Kordia sp. SMS9: one gene and its partner. The protein of the gene in region 2 interacts with the protein of the main gene of each other region in a pairwise test. Links are inferred from orthologs where the notes say so. Each region holds a gene or a part of one and is shown on either strand. Other genes may lie near its edges.

Evidence for each region.
Region 1: the proteins of rpe (region 2) and eno interact in binary tests that used the Escherichia coli proteins (3 or more experiments, as listed by UniProt). The link is inferred for Kordia sp. SMS9 from one-to-one orthologs.

What each region holds. Positions count from the first base shown.
Region 1 is NZ_CP031153.1:49,172-65,438, forward strand. What follows is about bases 13,317-16,267. They hold eno (phosphopyruvate hydratase), read right to left. Parts: upstream 15,462-16,267; coding sequence 14,172-15,461; downstream 13,317-14,171. Other genes in these bases: KORDIASMS9_RS00210 (hypothetical protein), read right to left, coding at 13,317-13,648; KORDIASMS9_RS00215 (hypothetical protein), read left to right, coding at 13,841-14,107; KORDIASMS9_RS00225 (hypothetical protein), read right to left, coding at 15,616-16,218; carA (glutamine-hydrolyzing carbamoyl-phosphate synthase small subunit), read right to left, coding at 16,233-16,267. In the rest of the region: KORDIASMS9_RS00185 (dimethylarginine dimethylaminohydrolase family protein), read right to left, coding at 1-66; KORDIASMS9_RS00190 (citrate synthase), read right to left, coding at 149-1,438; KORDIASMS9_RS00195 (leucine-rich repeat domain-containing protein), read right to left, coding at 1,663-8,982; KORDIASMS9_RS00200 (glycoside hydrolase family 9 protein), read right to left, coding at 9,266-11,896; KORDIASMS9_RS00205 (DUF350 domain-containing protein), read right to left, coding at 12,075-12,596; more of KORDIASMS9_RS00210, read right to left, coding at 12,602-13,316. UniProt on the Escherichia coli protein: Catalyzes the reversible conversion of 2-phosphoglycerate (2-PG) into phosphoenolpyruvate (PEP). It is essential for the degradation of carbohydrates via glycolysis.
Region 2 is NZ_CP031153.1:2,354,765-2,370,982, forward strand. Bases 7,208-10,109 are described here. They hold rpe (ribulose-phosphate 3-epimerase), read right to left. Parts: upstream 9,038-10,109; coding sequence 8,378-9,037; downstream 7,208-8,377. Other genes in these bases: KORDIASMS9_RS10255 (hypothetical protein), read left to right, coding at 7,208-8,305; KORDIASMS9_RS10265 (RNA polymerase sigma factor RpoD/SigA), read right to left, coding at 9,173-10,036. In the rest of the region: KORDIASMS9_RS10230 (zinc-dependent peptidase), read left to right, coding at 1-179; KORDIASMS9_RS10235 (sensor histidine kinase), read right to left, coding at 176-832; KORDIASMS9_RS10240 (T9SS type A sorting domain-containing protein), read left to right, coding at 1,339-2,124; KORDIASMS9_RS10245 (thrombospondin type 3 repeat-containing protein), read left to right, coding at 2,141-4,345; KORDIASMS9_RS10250 (S-layer family protein), read left to right, coding at 4,359-6,629; more of KORDIASMS9_RS10255, read left to right, coding at 6,641-7,207; KORDIASMS9_RS10270 (7-carboxy-7-deazaguanine synthase QueE), read right to left, coding at 10,173-10,934; KORDIASMS9_RS10275 (phosphotransferase), read left to right, coding at 11,121-13,430; KORDIASMS9_RS10280 (CDP-archaeol synthase), read left to right, coding at 13,423-13,938; KORDIASMS9_RS10285 (CDP-alcohol phosphatidyltransferase family protein), read left to right, coding at 13,940-14,530; KORDIASMS9_RS10290 (GtrA family protein), read left to right, coding at 14,659-15,063; KORDIASMS9_RS10295 (AraC family transcriptional regulator), read left to right, coding at 15,211-16,218. UniProt on the Escherichia coli protein: Catalyzes the reversible epimerization of D-ribulose 5-phosphate to D-xylulose 5-phosphate.

The DNA of each region.
Region 1 (16,267 bases), 2.3 Mb from region 2 along the record:
TTCAGCAGTTCCAAGAATCACCGCTTTTAGTGTAGAAGTTTCATCGTTTACGTGTAATGCTAACATGTAGTTTTTGGGTAAGGTGTATATAGTAAAAAAGCTTCACAGATATGAAAATCTATGAAGCTTGTGGGTGTTTTTTTCTGTATTATCTATCAGAGATTGTTTTAAATTCTCTGTGATTTTCTCCAATGTATACTTGGCGTGGACGACCAATTGGCTCTTTGCGCGTGCGCATTTCTTTCCATTGTGCAATCCATCCTGGCAAACGTCCTAGAGCAAACATTACCGTGAACATTTCTGTTGGAATCCCCATTGCTCTATAAATGATTCCTGAATAGAAATCTACATTTGGATATAATTTTCTGTCTACAAAGTACGGATCTTCTAAGGCTTCTTTTTCAAGTCCTTTTGCGATGTCTAAGATTGGATCTTCTACTCCTAAATCTGCCAATACTTCATCCGCAGCTTTTTTGATGATCGTTGCTCTTGGATCGAAGTTTTTGTAAACTCGGTGTCCAAATCCCATTAAACGAAATGGATCACTTTTATCTTTGGCTTTTGCCATGTATTTTTTAGTATCGCCACCGTCTGTTTTGATTGCTTCTAACATTTCTAATACCGCTTGGTTAGCACCTCCGTGTAATGGTCCCCAAAGTGCAGAGATTCCAGAAGCTAGGGAAGCGAATAATCCTGCGTGTGATGAACCAACGATTCTTACGGTTGATGTAGAACAGTTTTGCTCATGATCTGCGTGTAAAATTAAAAGCTTGTCTAACGCGTTTAAGACAATCGGATTGAGTGTATATTTTTCATTTGGCTGCTTGAACATCATTTTGAGTACGTTTTCTACGTATCCTAATGACGAATCGCCATAATCTAATGGTAAACCTTGTTTTTTACGCATCGTCCAAGCTACTAATACTGGAAACTTTGCCAATATTCTCACAATCGCTTTGTACATGTCTTCTTCCGAATCCACATTTACAGAAGATGGGTTAAAAGCAGTTAAAGCATTTGTCAGTGATGCTAAAACGCCCATTGGATGCGCACTTTTCGGAAATGCGTCTAAGATTTTCTTTACATCATCATCAACAATAGATTGTGCTTTGATGTCTTTGTGAAATTTTGTCAGTTGTTCTCCATTTGGCAATTCTCCAAAAATTAATAGATACGCAACTTCTAAAAAGTCTGCTTTTTCAGCTAAGTCTTCAATAGCATATCCTCGGTAGCGAAGTATTCCTTTTTCTCCATCTAAAAACGTAATGGCACTTTCGCAAGAACCTGTATTTTTGTATCCTGGATCAATGGTAATAATTCCTCCTGAAGAGCCTCTTAATTTTTTGATGTCAATGGCAAGTTCATTTTCTGTTCCTTCAATTACTGGAAACTCATATTTTTCACCATTAATTTCTAACGTAGCTGTGGTATCTGACATATTTTCTATTGAATATTTTTGTTTTTATCTGGTTCGCTAAATTACGAAATATGTAGCGATTTATGAAAATACTTTATAAAGGATTTAACAATTAAAGTATCTATAAAATTTATGATAAAAATAAATGATGTTAATGCTTAAATATGTCATCATCCTTTGATAGAAGTCTTTTTTTGTGTACAGCTTTTATTTGTTGGATATTTTTACATCTGTTTTTTTGTTTTTTATTCGTTTTGAGGTAGTTGTTCTACGATTTGATAGGTACTAAAGTTTAGAAAGTTTCCAGGATGCGCTAGTACGTTTTGTAGGATTAGCGGCGTATCAGGATTTGTACCTGTGTATTGCGTGCTTCCATCCATGTTAACGTCATTTACTTCGTAACCACTTACTGTAAACGTTGGAAAGTTTAGGAAGTTGTCAGGATCATTTAGTACTGTTGAGAGAATGGCTGGCGCATCAGGATTGGTTCCTGAGTATTGCACAACACCATCACCATTTACATTTCCACACCACATTCCTACCGTATTTGCGGGCATTCCAAAGGTCGTTTGTGCGTTTGCACCATGGGTAATTTGGTTGTTACCATCTGTAAAATCTACAGCAGTGACCATATTTGTAAAAGAAATAGTCATATTTAACATGATGCCTAAATGGTTTCTGTGCTTTATAACGACATAGTAATCGCCTGGCGCGCGCGCAAAGTTTACAGGAGTTGACGTATTGTCTGAAAGTGCTTCTACAATGTCTCCATCGCGTTGTAATAACGCAGATTTGCCATTTAAGACCACTGATGGATTTGCGGCATCTCTGAGTTCTACCCAAATCCAATCGACAATTTTGTCTTGTCCCGTAGCAGTAAATACAGGATCGGTTGCAAGAATCGCCGTTGCATCTGTATATGGACTTACGGTTAAGATATGATTGTTATCTTTTAAATCGGTTCTCATAAAACCGTCTGTATTTTGCAGCATCGCGCCTTGTAAGTATACTTTCGCCGCCAACTGAATAGGATTTCCGCAATATTCGCTAAAACTTGTCATAGCTTCAATAATTGTCCAATTGGCAGTACTATACGCAGCATTATCTACTTGAATACAGAATAAATCTACATTACCGAGTGTGACAAACGTAGTGACATTGGTATTGTTTCCGTTTTGCATATTTAAGGCAACCAACGCCGCGTTGTCTGCAATGAGATAGTTAAGGTTTGTGTTTTGACTTAGATCTAATTCACCCAAAAAGTTTAAGCCACAGTTTAGGATTTCTAAAGCGGCAAAGTCTTCTATTCCTGTAAGGTCAAAAATACCCAAATTACGAATGTTTAGGTCGTTTACCGTGTTGATGTTTGCTGTGGTTACGTAATCGTCTAAGGTGGTATCTAAGCCTAAATCGATCAATGCTTGTTCAAAGTTATCATCTGGCACGTAGGTTTGTCCTGGAATTGAGTTTGTAGATACACAGATGTCGAATGTCGTATTTGCATTGGCTACATGTGAATATACTTGTATATAGTAGGTATTTCCTATGGTTAATCCTGTTGCTTCACCTTCTAATGCATCTGTACAGTAAATAGCATCTGTAATGTTTCCGCAGGTATATGTTTCTGCATCAATTAGGGCGTGCCAAAGAAAGTTTGGCGAACCTGTTAGGTTTTGCAATGCAATTTTATGCGTTGTTTCGGTGGCAACAAAACTAAACCACACATCCGTAAAGTTTACATTATTTCCAAAACACTGTAACGAATTAGAGTTTGTTGCACCTGCCATTGTCGCGGCTATTACATTGTTACATGTAGCATCACTTATTGGGACGTTAATTGCGTCTACACATTCATCATTCGTAAGATACCCACAATCTGTACTAAAACTTGTTCCTGGAGTAATATTTGTCCAATTTGCAGTACTGTAGGCAGCATTATCTACTTGAATGCAGGTTAGGTTTGGCGTATCGGTAGCTAGGAAAAATACAAAATTCGTATTGTTTCCATTTTGCAAGTTTAATTGTGTAAGCAATGGACTGTTTCTACAAGATATCCATTCAAATAATGGGTTTCCAGATACATCAACGCTTGTCACTAGACTCTGCGAAGTACTTAATTGTCTCAATTCTAAATTGGCTGTTACGTCAATTTCTGATATAGGGCAATCTACAAATGACAATCGTTCTAAAGCTAAGTTGTTGGAAACGTCAATTTCTGAAACTGGTGTATAACTTATATTTAATGTTTTTAAGTTTGAGTTGTTAGATACATCAATACTTCCTAGTTGCGGATTGGTAAAAATACCTAAATCTACCAATGCTGTATTTTGAGATACATCAATAGTCGACAATTGATTGTTTGATATGAATAGTTGCACCAACGCTGTGTTTTGTGTAAAATCGACGTTTGTTAGCGTATTGTTAAATGCGTGAACAAGGGTAAGTTGTGTATTTTGCGTGATATTTAAGTTTGTAAGATTGTTTGTTTCACATCTTAATTCTTTCAACGCTGTAAAATCTTCAATTCCTGTTAAGTCGGCAATACTTCTTTCTGAGATGTTTAAGTTTTCAATGCCAGAAATATTTGTTGTTGTTACGTAATTATCTAAAGTTATGTCATATCCGAGATCAATGAGTGCTTGCTCAAAGTTATCATCTGGAACGTATGTTTGCCCTGGAATTGCAAATGAAGTCACACAAATGTCAAATGTAGTATTTGCATTTGCTACATGTGAATATACTTGTATGTAGTACGTATTTCCTATTGTTAATCCTGTTGCGGTATCTTCTAATGCATCTGTACAGTAAATGGCATCTGTAATGTTTCCACAGGTATATGCTTGAGCATCAATTAGGGAGTGCCAAAGAAAGTTTGGCGAACCTGTTAGGTTTTGTAATGCAATTTTATGTGTTGTTTCGGTGGCTACAAAGCTAAACCACACATCCGTAAAGTTTGCATTGTTTCCAAAACACTGTAGCGAATTAGAGTTCGTAGCACCAACTATTGTCGCTTCTATTACATTGTTACATGCAATACCACTTATTGGGACGTTGATTGCGGTTACACAGGTATTGTTTACAGGAAAACCACAGTTTGCACTGAAATTTATTCCAGCATCTACATTACTCCAATTGGCTGCACTATATGCTACGTTATCTACCTGAACACAGGTAAGATTTGGTGTGTTTAAAGCAAAGAAGGTTGTAACGTTTGTATTGTTTCCATTTTGAATATTTACACTGGTAAGTGTACTTGTATTACTGCAAAATAAGCTTACAAATGCTGGATTTTGAGATACATCGATCGTAGTTAATTGGCTTCCTACGACACCTAAATTTTGTAGTGCAACATTCGCAGTAAGATCAACTCCAGTTATGGGACAATTTGACACGGACAAACCTTCCAAGTTTAGATTATTTGAAACATTTACTTCTGATATCTGTGTGCTATTTATCCTTAAATTTTTTAAAGCTGCGTTTACAGAAACATCTATTGTTGAAATTTGGCTATTCGCAGTAACAACTAGCGTTTCTAGTGCTAGGTTTTGAGAAACATCAATTGTTGTTAATTGGTTGTATCCAAAATAGGCACCTAATAATACTGGATTTTGGGTGATATCAATTGTTGTCAATGAATTTTCTTCAACAGATAAACTGGAAAGTAGTGGATTGTTTGTAACGTCTACGGCAGAAAAATTGTTTTTATCTAGTGTTAAAAAGGCCAAAACAGGATTTTGAGTGACATTTATTTGGCTTAGTGAATTTTCTCCTACATCTAGATTAGTTAATCCAGCGTTTTGAGTAACATCGATAGACGTAAATAAATTTTTTGAAATGTTTAGTGATTCTAGAAGTGGATTTTGAGTGACATCGATAGTTGTCAATAAATTTTCTTCAACAGTTAACCCTCTTAAGAGTGGATTTTGAGAAACATTGATAGTTGCTAGTGAATTTCCGGTAAGTAATAAGAATCTCAATTGAGCGTTTTGAGTAAGATCTACTGTAGTAACATTATTGATTGAAAAATCGAGCGACTGTAATGCTGTGAAGTCTTCAAGTCCTGTTAGGCTTGCGATATTTTTGCCTACTACGTTTAAAGATGTTATGGTGTTAATATTTGCCGTAGTTACATAATTGTCTAGCGTTGTATCGTATCCGAGATCAATAAGTGTTTGCTCAAAGTTATCATCTGGCACGTAGGTTTGTCCAGGAATTGTATTTGTAGACACACATACGTCAAATGTTTCCGTTGAATTTGCTACATCTGTAAATACTTGAATGTAATAGGTGTCTCCAATCGTTAATCCTGTTGCTTGTCGTTCAAGTGCATCCGTACAGTAAACTGCATCCGTAATGTTTCCACAGGAATACGTTTGTGCGTCAATAACCGTGTGAAATACGCTAGAGTTTATTCCTGAAGTATTTAATATTTTAATATCGTGTGCTGTATCTGTGGCAACAAAACTGTACCACACATCTGAAAAACTATTCGTGTTTCCAAAGCATTGGTATACATTTGAGTCTGTTGCGCCTGCCAAGGTTCCTGAAACCGTTGTGTTGCAACCGCCATCACTTATTGGTACTAGAATCGCGTCTACACATTCATCATTTTCAAGATAACCACAATCCGTACTAAAACTTGAACCACTTGATATCTGTGTCCAATTGGTTGTACTATACGTTACATCATCAACCTGAATACAATTCAATGTAGAATTGTTAGTTGCTACAAATGTTGTAAAGTTTGAATTGTTTCCGTTTTGAACATTTAATGATGTTAGTTCATTTGCATGACAATCTAAACTTCTTAGTACTGGATTTGCTGATATGTCTAAACTTACTAGATCGTTTATTCTCATAGATAAGAATTCTAAATCTGGGTTTTGAGACAAATCAATTTCGTCGATACCATTACTCCAACAATTTAGGAGTGTTAGTTTTGTATTGTTGGTTACATCTAAACTTTGTAACCCATTGAACATTCCTGCAAAAATTTCTAAATCAACATTTTGTGAAACATCAATACTTGATAAACTATTTTGTTGGAATCGTAATATTTTTAAGACAGTGTTTTGCGTTATATCAATAGCTGTTATGTTATTTAGTCCGAAGTCTAAAATTTCTAAGACTGTGTTTTGAGTAACATCTAAACTTATCAAATTATTTGATGTACATTTTAAATTTTTTAATGCAGTAAAACCTTGGATTCCTGTTAAATCGGCAATATTTTCACTTGAAACATCTAACGTTTCAACCGTGTTAATGTTTGCCGTAGTTACATAATCATCTAAAACATCATCATATCCTAAATCAATAAGTGCTTGTTCAAAGTTATCATCTGGCACATAAGTTTGTCCTGGAATATTTAGTGTGGATACACAAACATCAAATGTTTCCGTTGAATTTGCTACATCTGTAAATACTTGAATGTAATAGGTGTCTCCAATCGTTAATCCTGTTGCTTGTCGTTCAAGTGCATCCGTACAGTAAACTGCATCCGTAATGTTTCCACAGGAATACGTTTGTGCGTCAATAACCGTGTGAAATACGCTAGAGTTTATTCCTGAAGTATTTAATATTTTAATATCGTGTGCTGTATCTGTGGCAACAAAACTGTACCACACATCTGAAAAACTATTCGTGTTTCCAAAGCATTGGTATACATTTGAGTCTGTTGCGCCTGCCAAGGTTCCTGAAACCGTTGTGTTGCAACCGCCGTCACTTATTGGTACTGGAATCGCGTCTACACACTCATCATTCGGTGGAATTGGTGATGGATTACAATTTGTACTGAACGTAAGTCCCGGATCAATATCTGTCCAATTTGTAGTACTGTATGCTACATCATCCACTTCTATACATGTTAAGTTTGGGTTGCCAGTTACGTCAAAAAAGCCACCGATAGCACTTGGAAGTATGGTATTGTTTCCGCTTTTCAAGTCTATACCTGTCAGTGCATTGTTTGAAGCTTGTAATGAAACTAGTTGCGTATTATTTGACAAGTCTAAATATTCAATTGCGTTATTGTCACAATAAAATTGTTGCAAAGCTTGATTGGTAACAACATTTATACTTGTTAGTGAATTATCGTCCACAAAAAGACCTTTTACATTCACATTTTGAGAAACGTCTATACTTGTCAGTAAATTGTTCGTTAGCACAATATTCTCTAATGCAACGTTAGCAGTAAGATTTATGGCTGTTAATTGTGTTCTTGAGAGATTTATATAATCTAATACCAAATTCTGACTCAGATCAAGAGTGCCCAAAGGATTCAGCTCTGCTCGTAAATAGTTAAGTGCCGTATTTTGTGTGAGGTCAATTGTAGTTAAATTATTTACGAAGCATTCCAATCTTTCTAACGCTGTATTTTGCGTTAAGTTTATGCTGGTAAGCTCGTTAAAATAACATTTTAATCTGCGCAATGCTACATTTTGAGATAAATCTAAACTCGTCAACTCATTGCTTGTGCAATTTAATTCTTCCAGCGCTGTAAAACCACCTATTCCTGTAAGGTCATGAATTTGACGACTGGATATAGAAAACACTTCAATCGTATTTATGTTGTTTGTTAGTACATAATTATCCAATACATCATCAAGTCCTTGATCTATTAAGTATTGCTCAAAATTATCATCTGGCACAAATGTTACGTTTGTACAGTCGTTTTGTGTAAAGCTAACTCCACTATCAATGTTCGTCCAGTTCGTTGTACTGTATGCAGTATTATCAACTTCAATACAAGCTAAATCAAAATTATTTAAAGCGTTGAATGACGTTATGTTAGTATTGTTACCGTTTTTTACACTTAGAAATGTTAAGTCATTGTCGCTACAATTTAGTAAAGTTAAACTGGGTTGATTTTCTAGATTGATAGAACGAATTGCATTGTTATTACAAATTAAAATTTCAAGTGCTGTAAACGCTTCAATTCCTGATAGACTTGTTATGTTTTTATTACTGATATTCAAGTCATTTACTTGGTCAACATCGGCAACTGACACATATCCATTTACCGTTCCCGAATCAATTCCCAAATCAATTAATGCTTGTTCAAAATTTGCGTCTGTTATATAAACAATGTCTGCTGGCAAACAAGAAACAGTTAAATCAACCGCTCCAATACTTGTTGGGTTGTATCCTGTTATTGTAATATAATATGTCGTTATTCCATCAGATTCAAAGGTTCCATACGAACGATATCCGGGCCCACATTGGCCTTCATTGTCATCATTTCCTGCCACCAAGGTTAAATTTCCAGAAGTTCCCGTGTATATTAAATACGAAGTATCGTATCCAGAAGCACATAAATCTAACGTAATGGTTTCAGGAATTCCATTACCTGTGTACGAATACCAAATATTTGGTGCATCTAAGTCTGCCCCAAAACCATCAGGCGCATTGTTTTCGTCTAACGTTGCTTCAGCTGTTGATGCTGTATAATTTCCTCCACAACTTACCGGAATAGCGTTTGCAAAGTTGTCGTTGGAAGGTGGCGGTGTTTCTGTAGTTGCCCAAATGATGTTTGTAAAAATCAATAATGCAAATAGTAGTCTTAATCTCATGTATAGGATTTAATCGGTTTGTAAAAATGCATGTAAAGTGTATCAACCAATTTTCAAAATACATGGTGACATACATTGAGTTCTTATTGTAAAATGAAGCTATTTTGAGCAAATTTGTCTGGGGAAGAATTTGCATTTGCTAAAGTACTTAACTTATATATTCTTGACGACTTTACACGGGGGAAATCACTCGTAATTTATAAATATCTATTAGTAATACTGAAAAGAGCCACTTTATGCCTGCATAAAATGACTCTTTTGTCTATAATTAACTTTTTTTTAGTTATCGAATGTTTACTTCTTTCGTGATAATATCATCGTCTAAGTTTATTTTTAAGATATAAATACCTTCCGTGAGCAAACCTGTTTCAATTTCAATACCGTTTTCAGCAAAGACGCCGTTTTGTTTGAAGTCTATTTTTCGTCCATTAATGTCGTACAACCATGCTTCGTTGAATGTACTATTGGATTGCCAGTTGACTCTAAATATTCCGTCATTCGGATTTGGATATATGACGAGTCGTTGTGTTTCATTAAAAGGATTTTCAGGAACATTCAAAATTAAATCTGGATTGAATATCGAATTAAGATATCCATAAAACATCATGCTTTGTATAGTATTTTGATGAATCGTAAATTCTGATTGTAAAAAGTAAACTCTAGCATCTAAGTTCATTTCCATATATGGCCAATCGGCAATTGGTGGCGACATGACAAAGTTTTCTTGTCCGTCCAAATGATGCGTATATAATGGAATTCCCGGAATTGCATTTCCTGCGTTGCTCATGGCTGCATCGTGCAATACTTCTCTGGAATACCGCTCTGCACCAAACAAATCGGCACGTGTAATGTATACTTTGTTTTCAGGATTTCCACCTAATAACATGTCGTTGCTTGACAACATTTTATTGAGTAATTGCGTGTCTTGTGTGTGATAGTGCGACATGATTTGCGGCATCAATTGCGGCGTAGAACCAGTAGTACCCAAAATTGGCGGTTGGTATTGCGATTTTATGAAACGAATTGGTTTTAGACTGATATCGTCTGTTCCCCAAACAGCACTCCAGTAATTGATGGCTTGAATTTGTGTGCTTTGCAAATTGATGGCAACTGCGTCAAAATTTCCCCATTTGTCTTGCGGAATCACGCTAAATATCCAGTTTGCTAACGATTCATCATATATTTGATATTGATAGAGTAAGGTTGTCGGCGTTGTGACTACCGAATTGTTGAGATAATAGTCCAAATATTCTTGCATACCTGTTAAACTGTATAAAGCTGCCGTTGCTGACAGTTTTAAATCTTTTACTTTTCCGGCGTAACTGATTCCTTGAAAAAATTGATCTAAATCTGCTATTGTGACATTGGCATTTGCCCAATTGTACGCGTTAATCGCTTCGTTTTTATACAAATCTGCTTGATTGTTTGCATCGCCAGCAACACTTAATGCTTGTGAAAACAAAGCTGCTGCCGTTGCATACACGTACGAAGCCGCAGGATCTTCTTTATATACATACCACATTTGCTCGGAAGAAGAATTTCCTGAACCATCGTTGTAAGATGGCCCGTAATAACCGTTGGTTTCTTTTCCACCACAAATTCCGCCTGTAGGTCCTTTGGTACGTCTAAAAAAATCAAGTGTCCATTGTACTTCGTCTAACACATCTGGAACATTATTATTATTTTCTGGAATGTTTAAATCGCCATCCAAGAAACCATTTGGTGCGAGTTGATATAAAAATGCACCGTAAATCGGTAAGTTTAAATGTTGAATGTACACATCAAAATCGCCTGCATCAAAATGTCCACCACTTCCCCATGGCATTGTATCTGGAGAAACCATCCAAGCAGTCGCATTTGTAGGGTTGACAGCCGTAGTAGCTTGTGCTGGTAATTGTATAAAGCTTTCGTCATCACCAAAATCTACATCCATACGTCTAAAGTTGGAATATGTAATTTCAAAACCATCAACACCAGGCACATGATCTACTGGTTTTACAAAAGGTGCATATTCGTTTCCGCGATCAAATCCGCTTCGTTGATATAGTAAACTGTTGGAAATGGTTTTATACACATCGTCATAGACTCTATCTGATATTTTAAAAGGAAACGAACTTCCAATGCCTTCAATGACAATTTTATATTCTTCATCATCACTTGTCGGAATGTTGATGCCAACAGTTGAAAAGTCAAATTCCCACACAGGAGAATTGTACCAATATTTCGTAGCAAAATCTTCTGAGTAATCTGCCAACGTATTTTCCATGCGAAACTGCAATCCGTTATTGCCTGTTCCTGTATAGATGATTTGATTGTCTGAAGCACGCACTACATGACAGGTTGCGCCAATAAAGTTTGTAAAATCTTCATAGTGACTGTTCGCTGCATTGTTTTTTCCCAGCCATTGCGATACGTAGGCAAATTTTTCAGTAGCACTTGCTATCATTCCCACTTGATTGACATGAATACTTTCCGAAAAGGTATTGAAGGTATCAAATGTGAGCGAAAAGGTGTTTTGTTGTGTGTTTATATTGGAAACATTTATGGTATATGTTTTGCCATTTTCCATCGCATTTGGCAATCGTACATATACATAATACTCTTGCAAAGCTACTTGTTCTTTTGATTTAAAAAACGTTGCTATAGCTTGTTGTGGCGTTGCATACAAAGCATCATCCAAACTTGTAATCGTAAAGTTTGCAGGAAGTAATGCTTGTGCTTCATCTATTTGTCCATAATAGCTTGCATTGGGCGCGCTGTAAACGTAGAATTCATCAAAGTTGGTGAAATCTTTTTCGCCTTCATCAAAACGCAATAAAATAGTGTTTTCACTTACGGGCGTGATGGAGATCAATTGCTGTGCTTGAAGCAATATGGGTATGAAGCATATTAGAAGTAGTGTAATTTTTTTCATGAGCTATCCTTTTCTTTTAAAGATACGAATAGTCTAATTTTTTGTAAAATGCTTTGGGTATATTTTAACTATAAAATTGATTATCAATATTATAAGTGATTTTTATGATGTTGATATTTTTCCTGTTTTTGTATACGTTTTGCTGATACTTTTCTGTTTGAGTAACCTCATATTCACACTACGCCGTATATTCCGTAACCACAGGTTGTGGTAAGAAGAGTTCAATCAAAAATACCAAACTGTCTTTGGCAATGATGGTAATGGAAATTAAAATGGTAGCGAGTAAAATCGCGACTGCTAAATTATTTTTTCTTAACTCACCAACTTCATCTACGTGTTTCGTCATAGATTTTGTCAACATAAATGCGCTAAAATGAATGACACCTGCCAATAAAAAACCAACAAATAATGATAAGGAAGAGTATTTTAAAACTTCTACAAATAGATTTTCTTTTGCATGCACTTTCAACATGCCAATCGCATTGATGATAGACGGAATGATTCCACTTAGCAAATACCCTGTACTAAAGATAATTCCTGAAAAGAAAATACTCAATGCCAAGTTGGAATCGTTTAAGTTTTCTTCTTTCAGTTTAAATATTTTGATCAGTATTTTATAGGAAATAAAGAAGATGACAATCGCCAAAAAGATAGAGAGTACGAGTTGACTAAGTGCTAAATAGAATACATCTGTGTTCATAAGTTTTATTTTTTATTGACTAATACAAAATTCCAATAGCCTACATTTGACACCTTTGCTGGCAAATTTCCTATTGTATAATTTTTTGCAGTCGTTTCTACGAAATAATATTTTTTTCTGTTACGTGTTTTGTATTTTCCTGTGGAAGGTATATTGATTCCCAGCACAGAATGTTTGTATTGATTGCTGTTTAAGATAGCGACATCATATTCAAATTTTGCTAATAATACAAATAGCAATACCGTTCGGGAGTCGCAATCGCCTTGCAAGCTGGCGCTGAATTCTACAGGTGCAAAAATTCCGAGTCGCACATTTCCCACACATGGAAATTCTTCACTTCCATCACAAGGTGACGATTTTATATAGTTGTATTGAATGTCTTGAATGCTGGTAATGATCAATTCGGCAAATTGTCTTCTGTTTAACTTTTTTTGTTTTTGAATTTTGCTAAAAGAATCGTACAAATGTTCCAATAGCGGTCGATCATGATCTGCCATGTGTTTGTAAAAAGTTCCCCAAGAAAAGTTACGCGTATAGCGAAAGCTGTGGCGATTTTTTTTAGATTTTTGCACGTTGTTTTCGGCTATTTTGAAATCCATCCGATGCCAATTGCCTGCAAAATCACGCCAAGATTGTTTGTTGACAATGTAGCGAATTTCATTTCCATTTTCGGTTGTAGTAACGATTTCTGTTTTGTCTGTATCGTTCTCTGTTTCTTTTATTGTTATTTTATTTCCTGCATTTTTTTCGAGAATTACCATAACAACAGAGAAAATGGCAAATACAATGATGATTCGGAAGAAGTCTGAAAAAACACCTTTTATTACTTGTTTGTTTGAAGTTGATTTTCGCTTTACTTTTTTCCAAATATAGCGCAGTACAAAGAAGCTACTTGCCGTGACCACCAATAAAGATATTCCCTCTATTTTTACATTATACGTTAAGTAAATGAGTACAATGATTAAAAATATGGTTGCCAAAATTGCCATTATTCCTGAAAAGAGCCGTTGAAAACTCACAAGACAGCCATTTGGTTTGTTGTTGTCGGTCATGTCATAAAGATATTATTTTTTTTCGTTTTTTTATTTTTTTGTTGATTCGTTTGTTTTAAAACTTCCACTAGTAATACCAATTTACACCTAGATTCTTTCAAAATACTGACCTATAACATATTAATTACGGAAAAACCGTAATTGACTCATTTTCTTTTTTTATAACTTACTCTAAATCAACACTTTTATATTATGAAAAAAAAGAATTTGAAGAGTTTAACGCTCCGTAAACAATCGGTAAGTAATTTGAATAAAACATTTGGAGGCAATGCCTCTATAGATGTGTCTGACGTCATCAATACGATTATCGACTTTACAGAAAAGTATACGAGAGTATTTTCGTATTGTCCGCATGTAACCTGTGGTTGCCCAGACCCAACCATACCGCCATTGACCGAAGGTATTTTAACGTGCAGAGCAACTGCTTGTGAAGAATTAACTTGTGTAACTTGCGCGTAAACTAAAAAAAGCGGTCGAATTTGTATGAAATTCGACCGCTTTTTTATTGTATGTGTGTGAAGTATTAGCTTATTTTAAAAGCTTTGTCTTGTGGATAGTATGCTACTTCTCCTAGTTCTTCTTCAATGCGTAACAATTGATTGTATTTTGCCATTCTGTCTGAACGTGACGCTGAACCTGTTTTGATTTGTCCTGTGTTTAAGGCAACTGCTAAATCGGCAATCGTATTGTCTTCTGTTTCCCCAGATCTGTGCGACATTACGGAAGTATATCCAGCGTTGTGCGCCATGTTTACCGCTGCAATGGTTTCTGTCAAGGTTCCAATTTGGTTTACTTTGATTAAGATTGAATTTGCGATGTTGTTTTCAATTCCTCGTGATAAACGTTCTACATTCGTTACAAATAAATCGTCTCCAACCAATTGTACTTTGTCTCCAATTTTTTCTGTTAGGTATTTCCAACCTTCCCAGTCGTTTTCGTCCATTCCATCTTCAATAGAAATGATTGGATAGTTAGCCGCTAATTCTGCTAAGTAATCTGCTTGTTCTTTAGACGTACGTACTTTTCCAGTTTCCCCTTCAAATTTTGCATAGTCATATTTTCCGTCTACGTAAAATTCCGCCGCAGCGCAATCCAACGCAATCATGACTTCATCCCCTAGTTTGTATCCTGCATTGGCAACTGCTTTTGAAATGGTGTCTAGTGCATCTTCCGTACCATCTAAGGTTGGCGCAAAACCACCTTCATCACCTACAGCGGTACTTAAACCCCTGTCGTGCAATACTTTTTTAAGATTGTGGAAAATTTCCGTTCCCATTTGCATCGCATGTGTAAAGTTTTTTGCTTTTACAGGCATCACCATAAATTCTTGAAATGCAATTGGCGCATCTGAGTGCGAACCTCCGTTGATGATATTCATCATTGGTACAGGTAAGGTATTTGCAGAAACACCACCAACATAACGATATAAAGGCATTCCCAATTCATTAGCGGCTGCTTTGGCTGCTGCTAAAGAAACACCTAAGATTGCATTGGCTCCTAAGTTTCCTTTGTTTGGAGTTCCATCCAAATCGATCATTGCTTTGTCGATATGATTTTGTTCAAATACAGAAACTCCAATTAAAGCATCTGCAATGGTTGTATTTACATTTTGAACAGCTTTACTCACTCCTTTTCCCATGTACGCGTCTCCGCCATCTCTTAATTCTACTGCTTCATGTTCTCCTGTGGATGCTCCTGATGGTACTGCGGCTCTTCCTAAGATTCCTGTTTCCGTTATAACATCTACTTCCACCGTAGGATTTCCTCTTGAATCTAATATTTGTCTTGCGTGAATGTTGATTATTCTGCTCATTTTTTTGTCTTTTTCTGTTGTTCTTCTAGGCTAATTTACGAAACTATATCAAGTTTTATAAGCTTTGCCGTTGCTTTTATGGATATGTTAGCGATGTTTGATTTTTGCCTTTTTTTATGAAATGCGAAAACGTTTTCCCTAAAAAATACTGCAACTATTTTCTCGTGAATAACACGATATTCTCTGTTGATTTGAACGCATACGAAAGCGATTTTTCCGTAAACGATTTGTCTGCATTGTAATTTACCAACGCTGCTGCGTTTGGTACTTCCAATTTCCATGCGCCTGATTTGGACAGTTTCCCTGGAATGATCATTGCGACTTGTCCGTAGGTTTCTGACATATCTATAGCAATGGTAGCGTTTCCGTTATTGGCGGCAGATTGTGCTTTTATCAAGACTTCTTGATTGCTAGCTTTTCCTAGTTTTGTCCACGAATTTGATCGTTTGACAATCGCCTGAATGCTATCATATACTTTGTATTGATCGTTTTCATTTTTAAAATCATCCAGCGAATAAAATTCAGAGATCATTTCTGTAATGCTGTTACGACAATCGTTTCTGTTGGTAGCTTCCGCTTTGCATTGCTTGAAATAGGCAATCGTTGTTGCTAAGAATTGTTCTTGATCTGTAGAAAGGTTCACTTCTACAACCTTGGTTATCTTTCCACTTTTAGAAGCTTCTTTTTCAGATTTTGAATCGTTTTTACAAGAAACTATCAATAGTAGCACACTTATAATCGAGAGAATTCGCTGCATATTGTTGATTGTGATTAAACCGTTTTTACTTTTTGAATGTTTTCTATAA
Region 2 (16,218 bases):
CGCAAAAACGCTTGATTAAAATCAATTATTTACGCGATTATGCTTTTGAAAATCAGTATGAGTTTTTGTCTGTTTTGATAGAACATTTCTTTGAAACGCCCGAAGAATTCCGAGCGAAATTGCCCAATATTTACAACAGAGTCAAGCTGATGTTAAACATACACGTCGCAGATTTTTAAATTTGAATTAATGGAATTCGAAGACAGCTTTGTGTTCCCGCTACAGTGCCTGTAGTATTGCGTAAGGTGCGAACATCCAACAGTTTCTTTTTACTCTCCGAGCCATTGATGATTTTTAAGCGTTCGTTAATATTCTCCAGTGAAATTCCTGAACCTTCATTCAATTCTTCTGCTGTTTTTGTAATGCCATCACCGTTATCGGTAATGCACACGTACAATTGTTCTTCTTCTAGTTTGATAGAAATTTTCAATTCTCCTTTTCCAGTACGTTTCATACCTTTCAAACCATGAACAATGGCATTTTCTATTAAAGGTTGTAAAATAAGCGGTGGAACTTTGGTAAATTCTAAATCGGCTTTCAATGCTTCGTCAATTACAATTGTATAGACAAATCCTTTTTCAAAAAGATCGCGTTGCAATTCAATATATAACGTTGAAATTTTAATTTCGTCTTGTAAATCAATCAATTTACTTTTGGTCGATTTTTGAACCAATCGGTACAAATGTGAAAGTCTATTAAGCCAGTTGATCGACTGATTCACATTTCCTTTGGTCATTGCGTTACAGATACTTTGGATTGCATTATTAATAAAGTGCGGATTCATTTGAGAATTCAAAAGATCGTACCGTAACGATAATTCATTTAATGACATTCAATACATTTTTTTAGAGTTAACATTTGTTATGCTGGCTTTAGGGATAGATTATAAAATTGGTATACGTAAATGTACGATTGTTACACGCAAAAGGCAACAGGGTTTTGCCCCATTTCGCGAAAACAGGCTCTATATTCACGGAAAATAGAAAGTGTATTAAGAGGTTAAGTTTTTGTTTTTTAGTGTTTTAAGGTGTGCTTTGTAAAAAATATTACAAAGAGAGGAAAATTCTCGAAAAACGACATAAAAAACATACTTTTTTGTCTTAAAAAAGATGTTTTAAAGAAGGTTTTTCAGAATAGAAACATCAAATAACACCGCTTTTTTCAAAAAAATCATTATAAAAAAACTAGAATTGTTAGTTATTTATAGATTTTCTTTTAATTTAGAGGATATTGCATTTTTACTTCTCTCCCAGCCTCAACTAGTAAAAATAGTGTAAAGTATTGGTTACATTTAAAAAGTTGCCAATACATTTTTATTACAAAAAAAACATACTTTCTATGATAAAAAACATACTATATTTCGTCGTATTAACTGGCGTTGTTTGTCAATCTTATGGTCAAAGTTTGGTCAATGATGGCGCAGAAATCATGCTGCAAGAGTCTGCTGTGGTATTCAGTACTGAGAGTTTTGTAAATAGGAATAATGGACAAATTAAAGGCGATGGCACCATGGATTTTGCGGAAGCCATGAATTTTGCGGTGATCAATCCTGGAGTCGTTATTGGCGATTTAAGTTTTGATTCTTCATTAATCAACAGTTCGGCTGCTGGTTTTATGCTGGACATCCAGGGAAATGCAGGGATTGGCATTGAAAATGGACACGATCATGTATTTGTAGATGGCGATTTGGTGATGAATGGAATTTTAGACATTGCTACCATTGACGGTTTTGTACCTGCCACAACCGATTCGTTCACCATCATATCGTATACAGGAAATATTTCTGGACAATTTACCGCGGTAACTTTAGGAGGCAATCTTACGGGTTTTGCTGTTGATTATACCTTGCCTGGACAAATACGATTGGTGCATGAAAGTATTTTAAGTGTGCAAGAAGCTACCATTGAATCTTTACAAGTGTTTCCAAACCCAACCAATGACTTTATCTACATTCGATCGTTGGATAAAATTGACAGAGTAGAAGTCTATAATTTAATAGGAAAGCAAGTATTAGTTACTACCAAAACAGATAAAGTTGATTTGGGCAGACTTGCTAAAGGAATGTATCTCGTAAAAATCTACAGTGAGCAAAAGTTCAATGTGAAGAAAATTAAAGTTCAATAATTATATATACTATAGAATGAAAAAAATATACATAACAATTTTATGTTGCTTTGGATTGCTGAGCATATCTGCGCAAAATTGTGGTTATTATACGGTAAATTTATATACGCAATCTAGTGTTGATAATTTTGTAGCTACGTATGCTACAACAGGTTGTAATAGATTGCCTATTTCATTGATCATAGGACAATCAAACCCTGGAACAATTAATGACATTGTAGACATTTCTGGATTATCTTTTATTGAAGAAATAGCATCTTCATTGATCATTAGAAATACAAGTCTCACTACATTAAATGGTCTTCAAAATCTTACAACACTTGGTGCAGCTGATGGTTACTCAGAAACATTAGAAATAACAAATAACCCTAATTTAACATCCATCAGTAGTTTGCAAAATTTGAATACTCCAGACGGAATCCGAGAATTACGCATTACTGACAGTCCATTACTTCAAAGTTTAAATGGAGTTTCACATCTTGAGGCTCAAAATAAAGTGATTGTCACCAATACAGGAATCACTGATTTTCAAGCTACAGTAAGAAGCTTCATTAATACTTTTAGTGTGAGAGACAATCCAAATTTGACATCGTTTTCAGGACTTATAATTAACACTAACGGTACGTACCCTGGTACTGAAGTTACCATTAGAGATAATCCATCTCTAACTAGTATTGACGGTATGCAAGCCTTTACAGATATACGCAATTTAAGAATTATTGATACTGGACTTACATCTCTTACAGGTTTAGATAATGCAGCCATTCGTAATTCTTGTACCATCGTTAATAATCCAGCATTAACATCCATCGATGCAATAAACGGTTCTGGTACTCCATCAAGTTATATAGATATACAATATAATGGAGCCTTGACATCAATTAATGGATTTAATGGAATGACTTCCCATTCAGGGAATCTCACCATCAGAAACAACAGTTCTTTAAATACGATTAGTGGTTTTACTAATTTAAATTCTTTTTCAGGAGAATTTTTAATTGAATTAAACGCTTCTTTAACCGCGATTGATGGCTTTTCAAGCTTGAGTACAATTAATGGTACAATGACTATTAATAATAATACTTCACTATCCTCACTAAGCGGATTAAGTGCTTTAAATTCCGTTACCAGCGCAATCACAATAAGTGATAATAACAGTTTACCAAACGTAGATGACTTGAGTAGTTTATCATCTTTTGGATTTATTTTTCGCATACTAAATTGTGATCAATTACAAAACATAACCCTTTCTGGATTAGGAACCGATTTGAACGCTTTAGAAATTAAGGAAAATGATGCGTTACAATCTGTATCAATTTCAGATAACTCTCAACTTTCATTCACTAGATTAGAATTGAAAAACAATCAAGCTTTAACTGATATTCAATTTCAGATGGCAAATTATATAGCTTCCTCTTCTGACGTTGGTGTTATAGTAGAAGGGAATCCTGCATTGACTTCATTGCAATTTTTGAGTACGCTAACTAATTTTCGAAAAGGAATTTCAATTGTAAATAATGCAAGTATAAGCAACCTAAACGACCTTCGTTTTTTGGCACGTTCAGGCGATTTAACCATTAGTGACAATCCTTCCTTGACAAATTTAAATGATTTAGGAAAAAATATTGAGGTCTTTGGAGATTTACAAATCTCAGGAAATCAAAATTTGACAGACATAAGTTACTTGGATGATTTGGTAAAAGTACATGAAAATATGAGATTGATTAACAATCCAAATTTAGATGAATGCTGTATTCTGGATCGCTTTTACAACCAAGGAACCGTAACAGGAAGCTTCACACTGTACGGGAACAATACAAATTGCAATTCCATTCACGATATTTTTGATAATTGTGGTGAAGACGGCGTGATTTCCAATGACAATTGCCAAGATGTCAGCAATCCAGATCAATTAGATACAGACAGTGACGGCGTTGGTGATGCATGTGACAATTGCCCAACAGTCGCTAATAACAATCAATTAGATACGGACGGAAACGGCGTTGGCGATGCATGTCAGGCTGAAGCTGGAGCAGATACAGGTTTTGTGGGAATCAGCACAAATACACCATTAAGCAAATTACACATTGAAGATGGCGACGTATTTATTAGCAATATCAACCGTGGAATTATCATGAAAACGGCTTCGGGAAAATGTTTCCGCTACAAGCCTAATGAACAAGGAATATTAGTAGGACAAGAAATTATTTGTCCACAATAAAATATATACTAAAATGAAAAAAAAAATATACGTATCAATCTTATGTTTACTTGGAATACTTACTTTACATGCTCAGAATTGCAGTTCTGGAAGTGTCACTTTAGCAAACCAGTTTCAAGTAGATAACTTTGTTGCTACCCATGCGAGTACAGGTTGTAATACTATTCCTTTTAACTTATATATAGGAAATAGCACGAATAATAATATAACAGATATATCTGGACTCTCATTCATTACGAATGTTGGAGGGATTTTAGGTATTTTTGGTACGAATTTGACAGATCTAACTGGATTGGAAAATATTGTTGATATTGGCTATGCAACAGGTACTCAGAAGTATTTATACATTCACAATAACTCAAACCTATCCTCAACCGCTACGCTACAAAATTTACAACCTAACCAAGGCATTTTCTTGATGTCGATTAAAAACAATCCTTCGTTAACAAGTCTTAATGGTCTTACCCAAATGAAGGTGACACAAGATGTCATTGTTGAAAATACCAGCATATCAAATTTATCATTAACGCTTACCCGTAGTGTCAATTCTATTGAAATTTTAAACAATCCAAATTTAACTAGCTTTTCAGGGTTAAATGTTTTAAACGAAAATACGCATACAGGACTGGCATTATTTTTAAGAGACAATCCTTCATTGTCTTCCATTGCAGGTCTTGATGCTTTTACAAACATCCTGACTTTAGTAGTAGACAATACAGGATTAAGTTCTTTGAATGAATTGAACAATATAGCAAGTATTCAAAATTTTTTGAGTGTTGTTGATAATGCGTCACTACTCAATTTAGATGGACTTTCGAATGTAAGTAATTTGCAAAACCTCTACATTTTGAACAATCCAACATTAACGTCAATCAATGGACTTAGTGGATTGACTGCTGTGCAAGGACAATGCACGTTGATAAACAATCCTAGTTTGCAGTCTTTACAAGGTTTAAATGGAGTTTCAACTGTTCAGCAAAATTTAGAAATAAATGGAAATTCCTCTCTTTCTTCAACGGATGGCTTACAAAGTTTAACTTCTGTCGGAGGTGAATTTAGAATTTTGAATAATTCAGGACTCACATCTTTAACAGGATTAAATAGCTTAAATGACATATCTCTAGATTTAAAAGTGACAAATAATACTTCTCTGGTCTCCATGAATGGAATAAATTCACTAAATACCGTAGGTAGAAATGTAGTGATAAGCAATAATTCTAGTTTGCAAAATACGGACGGTTTAAGTGGCTTATCATCTTTTGGGGAAGAGTTTTTAGTGTCTAATTGTAATCAACTTCAAACTATTGTGGTTCCAAGTTTAGGAAACGATTTGGCAAAATTTGAAGTAAATGGTAATAATGCACTTCAATCCATATCTCTGGGAAGTAATTCTAATATGACTTTTGAGTCTTTAAGAATTATAAACAACCAAAGCTTTACCGATTTTTTATATACACTTGGAAATATAAATACTGATTCATCAAGTGATTCCATAGTAATTCAAGGAAACGCATCCTTAACCAACCTAAGCTTATTTAATTCAGTGACTTCATTTAGAAAAAATATTTCAATCATAAATAACGCTGGTTTGACCGATTTATCAGATTTAGGCACTATCGAAAATTTTAATGATATTACCATTCAAAACAATGCATCTTTAGATAATATAGACGGACTTGGAAATAATTTAACAGTATACGGAAATTTGACAATCGATGGCAATCAATCTTTAACGAACATAACACACATTGATGAAGTACTCAAAATTTTTGGAGGCTTAAACTTAACAAATAATTCAAGTCTTGACGAATGTTGTCCTTTGGAAAGATTGTACAACAATGGCGCGGTTGAAGGTGTTATAAGTATAACTGGGAATAATACCAATTGTGATGCTACTTCTGACATTTTAGATGGCTGTGGTGAAGATGGCGTCATTGCCAATGACAACTGCCAAGATCTTAGCAATCCAGATCAAACCGATACTGATAATGATGGCATTGGCGATCCGTGCGATAACTGCCCAACAGTAGCTAATAACAATCAATTAGATGCTGACAATGACGGAATTGGCGATGCATGTCAAGGCGATGCAGGTGCAAATACAGGTTTCGTAGGAATTAGTACAAACAATCCGCTTGCTAAATTTCATGTGGAAGATGGCGATGTATTTATAAGTAATATTAACCGTGGCATCATCATGAAAACCGCAGATGGAAAATGCTTTCGTTACCAACCTGATACCAATGGGAAATTAGTAGGGACGGAAATAATTTGTCCACAATAACAATAAAAGTGATGAAAAAAATTATATTAATATGGGTGTTTTTTACAGCCAGTCTACACCAAGCAGTAGCCCAACCGTGTGCTAGTAATAGCACTGTGTATTTAGCTAACCAACAATCAATCGACGATTTTGTGGCTACCTATGCAGGTACGTGTACTTCGGTAAATAATCTTTACATCGGGAGTTTCCTCGATCCCAATGCTGTTCTCGATCTCTCTGGACTTTCCTTTCTCACAGAAGTCACGGGTTTTTTATATATAGAAATACAACAAAGCCTTCCCTCGTTGGCAGGATTAGAAAATATTCAAACGATAACAGGCGATTTAAGAATTGTAAATTGTGATCTTTTAACCGCAATTTCACTACCAAGTCTAACAGGTGTAGTGACAAATATTGAAATCAGTAATAATGATAATCTACAATCAATTATTTTAGGAGATGGAACTTCAAATATTGGTACACGAAGTGGTCCTAAAATGAAAAATAACGCACAACTATCTAACTTAAATTTCAAATTATCGTACACACCTACGGCGTCAGGAGTCACTGAAATACTCAATAATGATAGTCTCACGTCCATAGCATTTTTAGGGAATTGGTCTAATAATGATGATCCCATACATATAGAAGGAAATGCATCTTTAACAAGTTTAAGTGATGTGCTATTAGGAACAACAATACACGACGTAAAATTTATCAACAACCCGATACAAAATCTAGATGGTTTAAATAGTATAACGATCATAGAAGATCTTGAAATTAAACAAAGTGCCCTTACTAATATACTTGGGCTCCAAAATGTGCAGGAAATCAATTCATTCATTATCGAAGATTCCAATCTTACCAGTGTAGATGGTTTGGAAAATCTCACAGATATAGGCGTTATGGAAATTAGGCAAAGTAACCTAACAAATTTACTTGGATTTCAAAATGTATTAGATATCAATACGCTTATTATTGAAGACTCGGATTTAACAAACCTGCAAGGATTAGAAAATATACGTGATGTGAGTACTAAAATTGAATTGACGTCTAATCCATTACTAACTAGTATCTCAGGATTGCATGTAGATCGTTTTAATTTTGGATTAGAATTAAGAAGCAATCCAGTGTTGACAGACATTTTGGCTTTACGAGAAATGAACCTAGCAGGATTGGATTTAGTGATTGAAAACAATCCGTTACTAGATGAATGTTGTGTACTACAGGTGCTTTTAAATAGAGGTATAGAACCTTCTGAAATTACCTTGGCGAATAATGGAGCTACTTGTTCCGATCTAACAATAGCCACTTCAAACTGTACTGATGACGGACTTTCTACTGCTGTAGATAATTGTGATGACATTCAAAACCCAGACCAATTGGATGACGATAATGATGGTGTAGGAAATCCATGTGATAATTGTCGCTATGTTGCCAATAACAATCAATTAGATACAGATAATAATGGTATCGGAGACGCGTGTCAGTCGCAAGCAGGAGCAGAAATAGGTTTTGTTGGAATTGGAACCAACACTCCCCAAACCAAACTTCAAGTAGAAAATGGAGATATTTATGTGAGTAATATTTATCGGGGAATCATCTTAAAATCTACTGATGGGAAATGTTTTCGTTACAAGCCTAATACAAATGGCTCTTTAATTCGAGAGCAAATTACCTGTCCTGAAAATAACTAATACAATTAATTTCAAAAAGAAAAGCGGTTGTGCTTAAAACAGAACCGCTTTTGTAAAAGTAATTTTTTGTTCTCAAGAAACTAGCTGTTTCAAATTCTGAATCGTCTGCGTCGGGTTCTCTGAACGAAATACAAAACTTCCCGCAACCAACACATCTGCACCAGCATCAACCAATGCTTTGGCGTTTTTATCATTGACACCACCATCAATTTCAATTTCGGTAGCAGCACCTTTTTTAACAATCAAATCTTTCAACTTTTTGACCTTGTCATAGGTATTCTCAATAAACGATTGTCCGCCAAAACCAGGATTCACACTCATAATGCATACCAAATCAATATCCTGTATTACGTCTTCTAAGAGACTTACATTTGTATGCGGATTCAATGCTACACCAGCTTTCATTCCTGCCGCTTTAATCGCTTGTAGCGTTCTGTGTAAATGTGTGCACGCTTCATAATGTACGGTTAATACATTCGCGCCCAAATCAGCAAACGTTTCAATATACCGATCAGGATCAACAATCATTAAATGGACATCAATAGTTTTTGTAGCATGTTTGTTAATCGCTTTCAAAACTGGCATTCCAAAGGAAATATTCGGCACAAAAACGCCGTCCATAATATCAATATGAAACCAATCGGCTTCACTTGCGTTTACTAGTTCAATATCGCGTTGTAAGTTGGCAAAATCTGCAGCCAAGATGGAAGGCGCAATTCGTTTTGTAGACATAATTTGTAGAGTGTTGTTGTTTGCCGACAAAAGTACTATAAAATAAACGCTCTCGCAATGCGAGAGCGTCATTCATCAATCAAAAAACGAACAGTTATGTTATAAAAACTAAACTGCTGTATTGTTAGTAGGAATTTATCCTAAATATGTTTTCAATATTTTACTTCGTGAAGTATGCTTTAAACGACGAATCGCTTTTTCCTTAATCTGACGTACACGCTCACGAGTTAAGTCGAACGTTTCACCAATTTCTTCCAAAGTCATTGGATGTTGGTTTCCTAATCCGAAATACAAACGAATAACGTCTGCTTCTCTTGGCGTCAAAGTTTCTAGCGCACGCTCAATTTCCGTCTTTAAAGATTCATGTAATAATTCTTTATCAGGATTTGGCGATTCACCAGAATTCAATACGTCATACAAGTTCGAATCTTCTCCTTCCACTAACGGCGCATCCATAGATACGTGGCGTCCAGAGTTTTTCATCGACTCTTTTACATCATTCACAGTCATGTCTAATTCCTTCGCAATTTCTTCCGCAGAAGGGATACGTTCATGACTTTGCTCAAGATACGCAAAAGTTTTATTAATCTTATTAATAGAACCAATTTTGTTCAAAGGTAAACGAACAATACGCGATTGTTCAGCCAATGCTTGAAGAATAGATTGTCTAATCCACCATACGGCATACGAAATAAATTTAAAACCACGCGTTTCATCAAAACGTTGTGCGGCTTTAATAAGTCCCAAATTCCCTTCATTGATCAAATCAGGAAGTGTCAATCCTTGATTTTGATACTGTTTTGCAACCGATACTACGAAACGAAGGTTAGCTTTTGTTAATTTTTCTAGCGCTATTTGATCGCCAGCCTTGATTCTCTGAGCTAATTCTACTTCCTCGTCTGCTGTAATAAGGTCAACTTTACCGATTTCTTGAAGATATTTGTCTAATGACGCGGTTTCCCTATTGGTAACCTGCTTGGTAATTTTAAGTTGTCTCATGTAATGTACTTGGGATTTTATTTTTTGTGCTTACGCAATTAGTTATACGTACAAAATGACAAAAATGTTACAAAAAGCTAAGAATTATTTGAAATAAAGTTTATTTGAAAGGTGCAATTATTTCATAATTAATGAATTACACACCTCTTTTATCGCCATAAATATGTACGTGCAAACGATCGGTATAGTGAAATTGGTACTTTTTACAGACTTCTATCAACCATTGTTGCTTTTGTTGCAATGCTTCTGGGTTGGTGCCTTCGGGCATTAAATATACCTTTTGGTTGGGAATTTTATAGGTGTTGCATATTTCTAACACTTCCGTGAGATCGTTCTCAGACGAAATTACAAACTTAAAAACAGCCTTTTCGTTGGTAGCAAAATACGAGTAAACTGCTGGTTTTTCGCGTAATTTCTTTGGATTGTTAGAATTTTCTAATTTGGGTGAAACATTATATTGATCTATCAACGCTTCAAAAGTGGCATCTGGTAAAATAGTACCGTTGGTTTCGATTTCAAAAAAATAATCGGCTGCTTTTGTATTGAAAAATTTGATCAATGCAGAAAGTTCTTCGAGTTGCATCATCGGTTCGCCGCCAGTTAAGACGATATTTTTACAACCCGTTTTTGCGACTTCCACATAGATTTCTTCCAGCGTAAGCGAAACAATCATTTCTTCCATTTTAAACTTTCTATACGTAGGATCGGCGTCTTTTACATGCGCAAAACGCGTTTTCTCCCAATTCCATGTATAATCGGTATCGCACCAAACACAATGCAAATTGCACAGCGATGTTCTAATAAACACGCTTGGTTGTCCCATGTTTTTTCCTTCTCCTTGAATGGAATGAAAAATTTCGGGCTTGCCATTCAAATTTGCAAGTTTCAATTTGGTCATAAATACTGCTTCAAAATAGACTGCAAAATTAACGCATTCCGAATTGAGTGACAAAACAATGTGTTATAGAATTGTATTTGTATTAAAATTTGCGAAAAACGCAAAAAATAAATTGAGTATTTGTATCAAGTATCATTTTAAATGTGATTTTTACAATACATTTGAGTATAAGCAAACTGAAAACTTATGGAAATACCGATTATACCAGGCAGAGGACTCGTAACGGGCACTGCCACCAACATGCGATTGGACTTTCTCGAAAGAGAAAATATCAATACCAACATCATTGCACAATCGCGCTTGGAGTTTCAAGACATTCGCGGAAACATAGAATCCTATATTGGAAGCACCGAAATCCCTTTGGGAATCGTCGGTCCGCTACTTTTTAGCAATGGAGAAAACCAAGAATTAACCTATTGTCCCGCAGGAACTTTAGAAGGCGCGCTCATTGCGAGTATGAATCGCGGTGCAAAAGTCATTAGTAAAAGCAATGGTTTTTCTGCGGAGGTCAAATGGCAAAAAATGACGCGTGCGCCGATGTTTATTTTTCAAGATGAACACGAAGCAGCTCGTTTTAAGCAATTTGTGGACGATTCGTTTCATGATATCAAAAAAGCAGCAGCAGCACATTCCAACCATGGAAAATTGATTCAGATTGAAAGCATACAACAAGCACACATTATTCACACCAAATTTACCTACACAACTGGCGATGCTTCGGGACAAAACATGACAACAACCTGCACGTGGCATGCGATGTTGTATTTGGTAGACGCGTTTATAAATGCCACAGGAATTACGCCAGTAGATTTTATTATTGAAGGAAATGGTGCGTGTGATAAAAAGGTTTCACAATACAATATGGAATCGGGAAGAGGCATTCATGTCGTGGCAGAATGTACGATTCCCGAAGAAATTATTACAAAAATATTACGAACGACTTCAGATAAGTTGTTGCGTTGCTTTCATCCGTCAAAAAAATTGGCTAAAAAAGATGGAATGATTGGGTATAATATCAATGTAGCCAACGCGATTGCGGCAATTTTTGTGGCAACAGGACAAGATTTGGCGTCCATTCACGAATCGAGTGTAGGAGAGTTGCAGTTGGAAAAAAAAGACAATGGATTGTTTCTGCAATTGACCTTACCCAATTTAGTCATTGGAAGCGTTGGCGGAGGAACTTCCTTGCCGAGACAAGCGCAAGCCTTGGAAATTATGGATTGTTACGGTACTGGAAAAGTAGAGCGATTTGCTAAGTTGATTGCAGGTTTTGCGTTGGGATTGGAAATTTCGACGTATGCTGCAATTGTCAGTGGTGAATTCGCAAAAGCACATGAAAAATTGGGTAGAAATAAACCTGTACACTGGTTGTTGCCATCCGAATTGACGTCCAATTTTGTACAATCGAGTTTGAATGGTTTTTTTGAAGATAAGCAAATTCAAGACATTCAATCGAAATCACACGAATTATTGGAGAATGGAATTTTGACGAATATCGCTTCCAAAGTCAATAAAAAAATCATTGGTTTTTTACCGTTTCAAATAGATTATACACAGCCCAACGGAATTGCCAAATCGAAAGATGTGCTTATAAAATCAAAACCGTTGGATGATGAGATTGTCAAGGGTTTGCATACCATTGCGGCGTCGATCAATCCTGCATTGTCGGATGCGTTGAAGCAATCCAAACGACATTTGGAATACCACAATTGTCATTTAAAAGAAATTGAAGTCTATTCGTATTTACACAAAATCGGTTTTGAATTCATGCCAAAATATTTTGGAAAACACGTCAATCCGAAACGCGAGATTTTTATGCTGATTCAAGAGTTTTTGCCTGTTGAGGAGATGAAAATTATGAACTCTGAGAATCATCCAGAACACTGGAATCCGACCACAATTTGTGCTGTGATGAAAGTAATTACACAATTTCATCAAAATGTACCCATGGAAGATTTTAGACATGTACAAGAATTTCAACCCTGGAAATCCACAGCATTGTACAAACAACTGATGCAGATTTTAATTTCGGAATGTGCGGATGACAAAGACAAATTCGTATTGCAAAAATTATATAACGAAATTGACGATTTACAAACACAAGAAAGTCAAATTTCAGTTGAAAAAACCATCATTCACAACGATTTTAATCCGCGAAATATTGCCGTTCGAAATAATGGAATTCCTGCAATTTACGATTGGGAATTGGCAGTAATTGACTATCCGCAGCGCGATATTGTAGAGTTTCTGAGTTTTACCTTGCTGCCAAATTTCAAAAAAGACGAATTTTATTTTTATCTCAAAACACACTATCAGTTATCTCAAGATAAGGATTGGGAAACGTGGTTGCAAGCGTACACATATTCACTAAAAGTATACATTGTGACGCGACTTTCCTTTTACGAAGTTTCTAGCATTTTGGTAGCGTATGATTTTTCAAAGCGCGTATTACAAACAGCATTGCGAATGCTTCAATTTTTGGAAGAAGATGTATAGTTTTTTGCAACATATTTATATTGTTTTGGTGCCTTTAATCTTATCGAATGTGCTGCATATACTCGTGATTAAGAAGGATGTGTTTCCTGTATTGAAACAACCGATTTCAAAGAAATTATTCGGAAAAAACAAAACATGGCGCGGTTTTGTATTTGTATCGCTCGTCAATGGATTGCTGTTGTTTTTGTTGAATTTCACCTTCGATTTTCAAATACCATTATCATTTTTTACAGGATTTGTACTTGGTTTTGCCTATATGTTGTTTGAATTGCCAAATTCATTCATGAAGCGAAAACTGGGAATTCAACCAGGAACGCAGGCTTCTTCTAACAAATTTTTGTTCATGCTGATTGACAAAATGGATTCTGCTTTTGGCGTGAGTTTCGTGTATTTTTTGATGGGAAACATTTCGTTGCAAAATGCAATGTTGCTCTTTTGTATCAGCAGTGCTACACACATCATTATCAGTCAACTTTTAGTGCAATTTCACCTTAAAAAATCATTTTAACATGCAAAAAACAGAAAATATATACAACGTTCCCAACTTTTTAAGTTTTTATAGATTGCTCACATTTCCGCTGATTTTGTGGTTTATTTACGCAGGAAAAGAAAATTTATTCGCCATCTTTTTATGTGTGAATCTTGTCACAGATATTTTAGATGGATTGATTGCGCGAAGTTTCAATTTGCAAACGGAATTTGGCGCAAAATTAGATTCACTAGCAGACAACGGAACGTTCATTGCGGCTTTTATCGGAATTTTTACATTTAAATTGGATGAAATGGCCAATTCCATTTGGATGCTTTGGCTGTTTATTGGCTTTTTTGTGTTTGGTCTGATCGTTTCTTTTATCAAATTCAAACAATATCCAAGTCTGCATTTATACACCACAAAAATTGGCGGATACGTACAAGGTTTCTTTATTTTTGTATTATTTGCGTGGAGTTACAACGAATATTTGTTTTACGCAGCAATGCTTATCGGCTACATTTCACATATCGAAGAACTTATTATTTTGTTCATTTCCGATACAATGCAAACCGATGCGAAAGGTTTGTATTGGGTTTTGAAAGAACGAAGAAGATTAGTTACTCAATAAGAATGCTGATGTCAAATCGAGCGCAGTCGAGATTTCTTTGGAGAAATAGTGGTTCTGTGCCTTCTCGACTGCGCTCGAAGTGACAATTAACTTAAAATTCTAACGATAATCGTAACTTTTTATCAAGCATGATTTTCAATTTTTACAAACAATCCGAAACGTTTCGAATGCTGATCATTGCTGTGATTGGCGCAGTTTTAGGATTTGTTACGTACGAAATTGTGTATTACTTCAATCCGTTTTCGCCTAGAGCGACTATAAGTTGGATTTTTGCTTTCATTATTGGAATTGCACGGCAACACGCGTTGCACAGACAGTTTACATTTTCACACAAAACGTCGTATTTTAAAAGTTTGTATAGAGCGTATGTTGTAGATATTGGTGCGCTGGTTTTTAGCACGGGACTCAATTGGTTGTTGGCTGAAGCTTTGCATTTGAATCATCGGTTGGTTTGGGGAATTTGTCTAGCGTCAACAGCATTGATCAGTTTGGTATTTTTAAAAAAATATATTTTCAAGCCAATTGTAAATTAAAGATAATTTAGCACTTACAACTAGGTAACAAAAAGGAAGTTTTGTAACTGTTCAGTATAGTTTATGGGAAATCACTGTATGAAATAAAAGTAAAAAAATATTTCAATTTTAAGTTGAGTTTCCTACTTTCACAACAAAGAAAAATTAATGAGCGCTAATTTTTTTAATTTTTTATTGATTGCTGGAGCTGTTCAAGGTTTCATTTTCAATGGATTCACTTTATTTTCTAAAAAGAAAGTCAGTAAGGTGATTATTTTTTTGAATCTGACGGTTTTCTTTTTGTCGCTCAACAACTTGCAAGCATGGTTAATTGCCAAAGATTTTCGTTTCGATTTCTTCTTTTTACGACAGTTTTTAGTGCCTTGGTATATGTTCATTATGCCGATGTTTTATATGTTTTTTATTTATTATTTAAACATTCAAGGTAAAGTTCGGAGTTTTTTAAAAGTTGCGATCGTATTGTTTGTGTTGGAATTGATTTTGCGAAGTGTTTTTATTTTAAATGCTTCGGAAACGAATATTTATTCCGTAAAAATGTACACGTACATTGAGGAAATGGTGAATGCTGCTTTTTCTATTTTTCTTTTTTATAAATGTCTTCGAATTGTTTTTGGAGAAAGTAAATTGCTCGATTTTATTGCAAATTATGACGATATTAAGTGGTTGAAAATCTTTTTAATTTTGGGTGGATTCGTTCTCGGATTTTGGATTTTAGCCATTGTATTGAATACGTATTATGATGATGATTATCGCTCGTATTATCCGTTACGCTTGGCAACTTCAGTATTGTTGTATTGGATTGGATATCAAGGAACTTCACGATATACGTTATTGCATGATCGAATTCTATTGCGTGGAAAGTTGGCTGTATTAAAGTTGGAAACTACTGAGAAAGTTGCGGCAGAAGCAAAAAAGGATTTGTCAGAAAAGCATCAGCAAGAGTTTGAAACCATTGCGCGTTATATTGTTTCAGAACAACGATTTTTAGATGCAAAATTGAGTTTGGAGCCATTGGCAGAAGAACTTGAAATTAGTGCGGGACATTTGTCAAAATTGATCAATACGTGTAGTGAGTATAACTTTTCAGATTACATCAATTCACTGCGCGTAGCACAAGCCAAAGAATTATTGAAAGATGACGATTTTGATAATTAC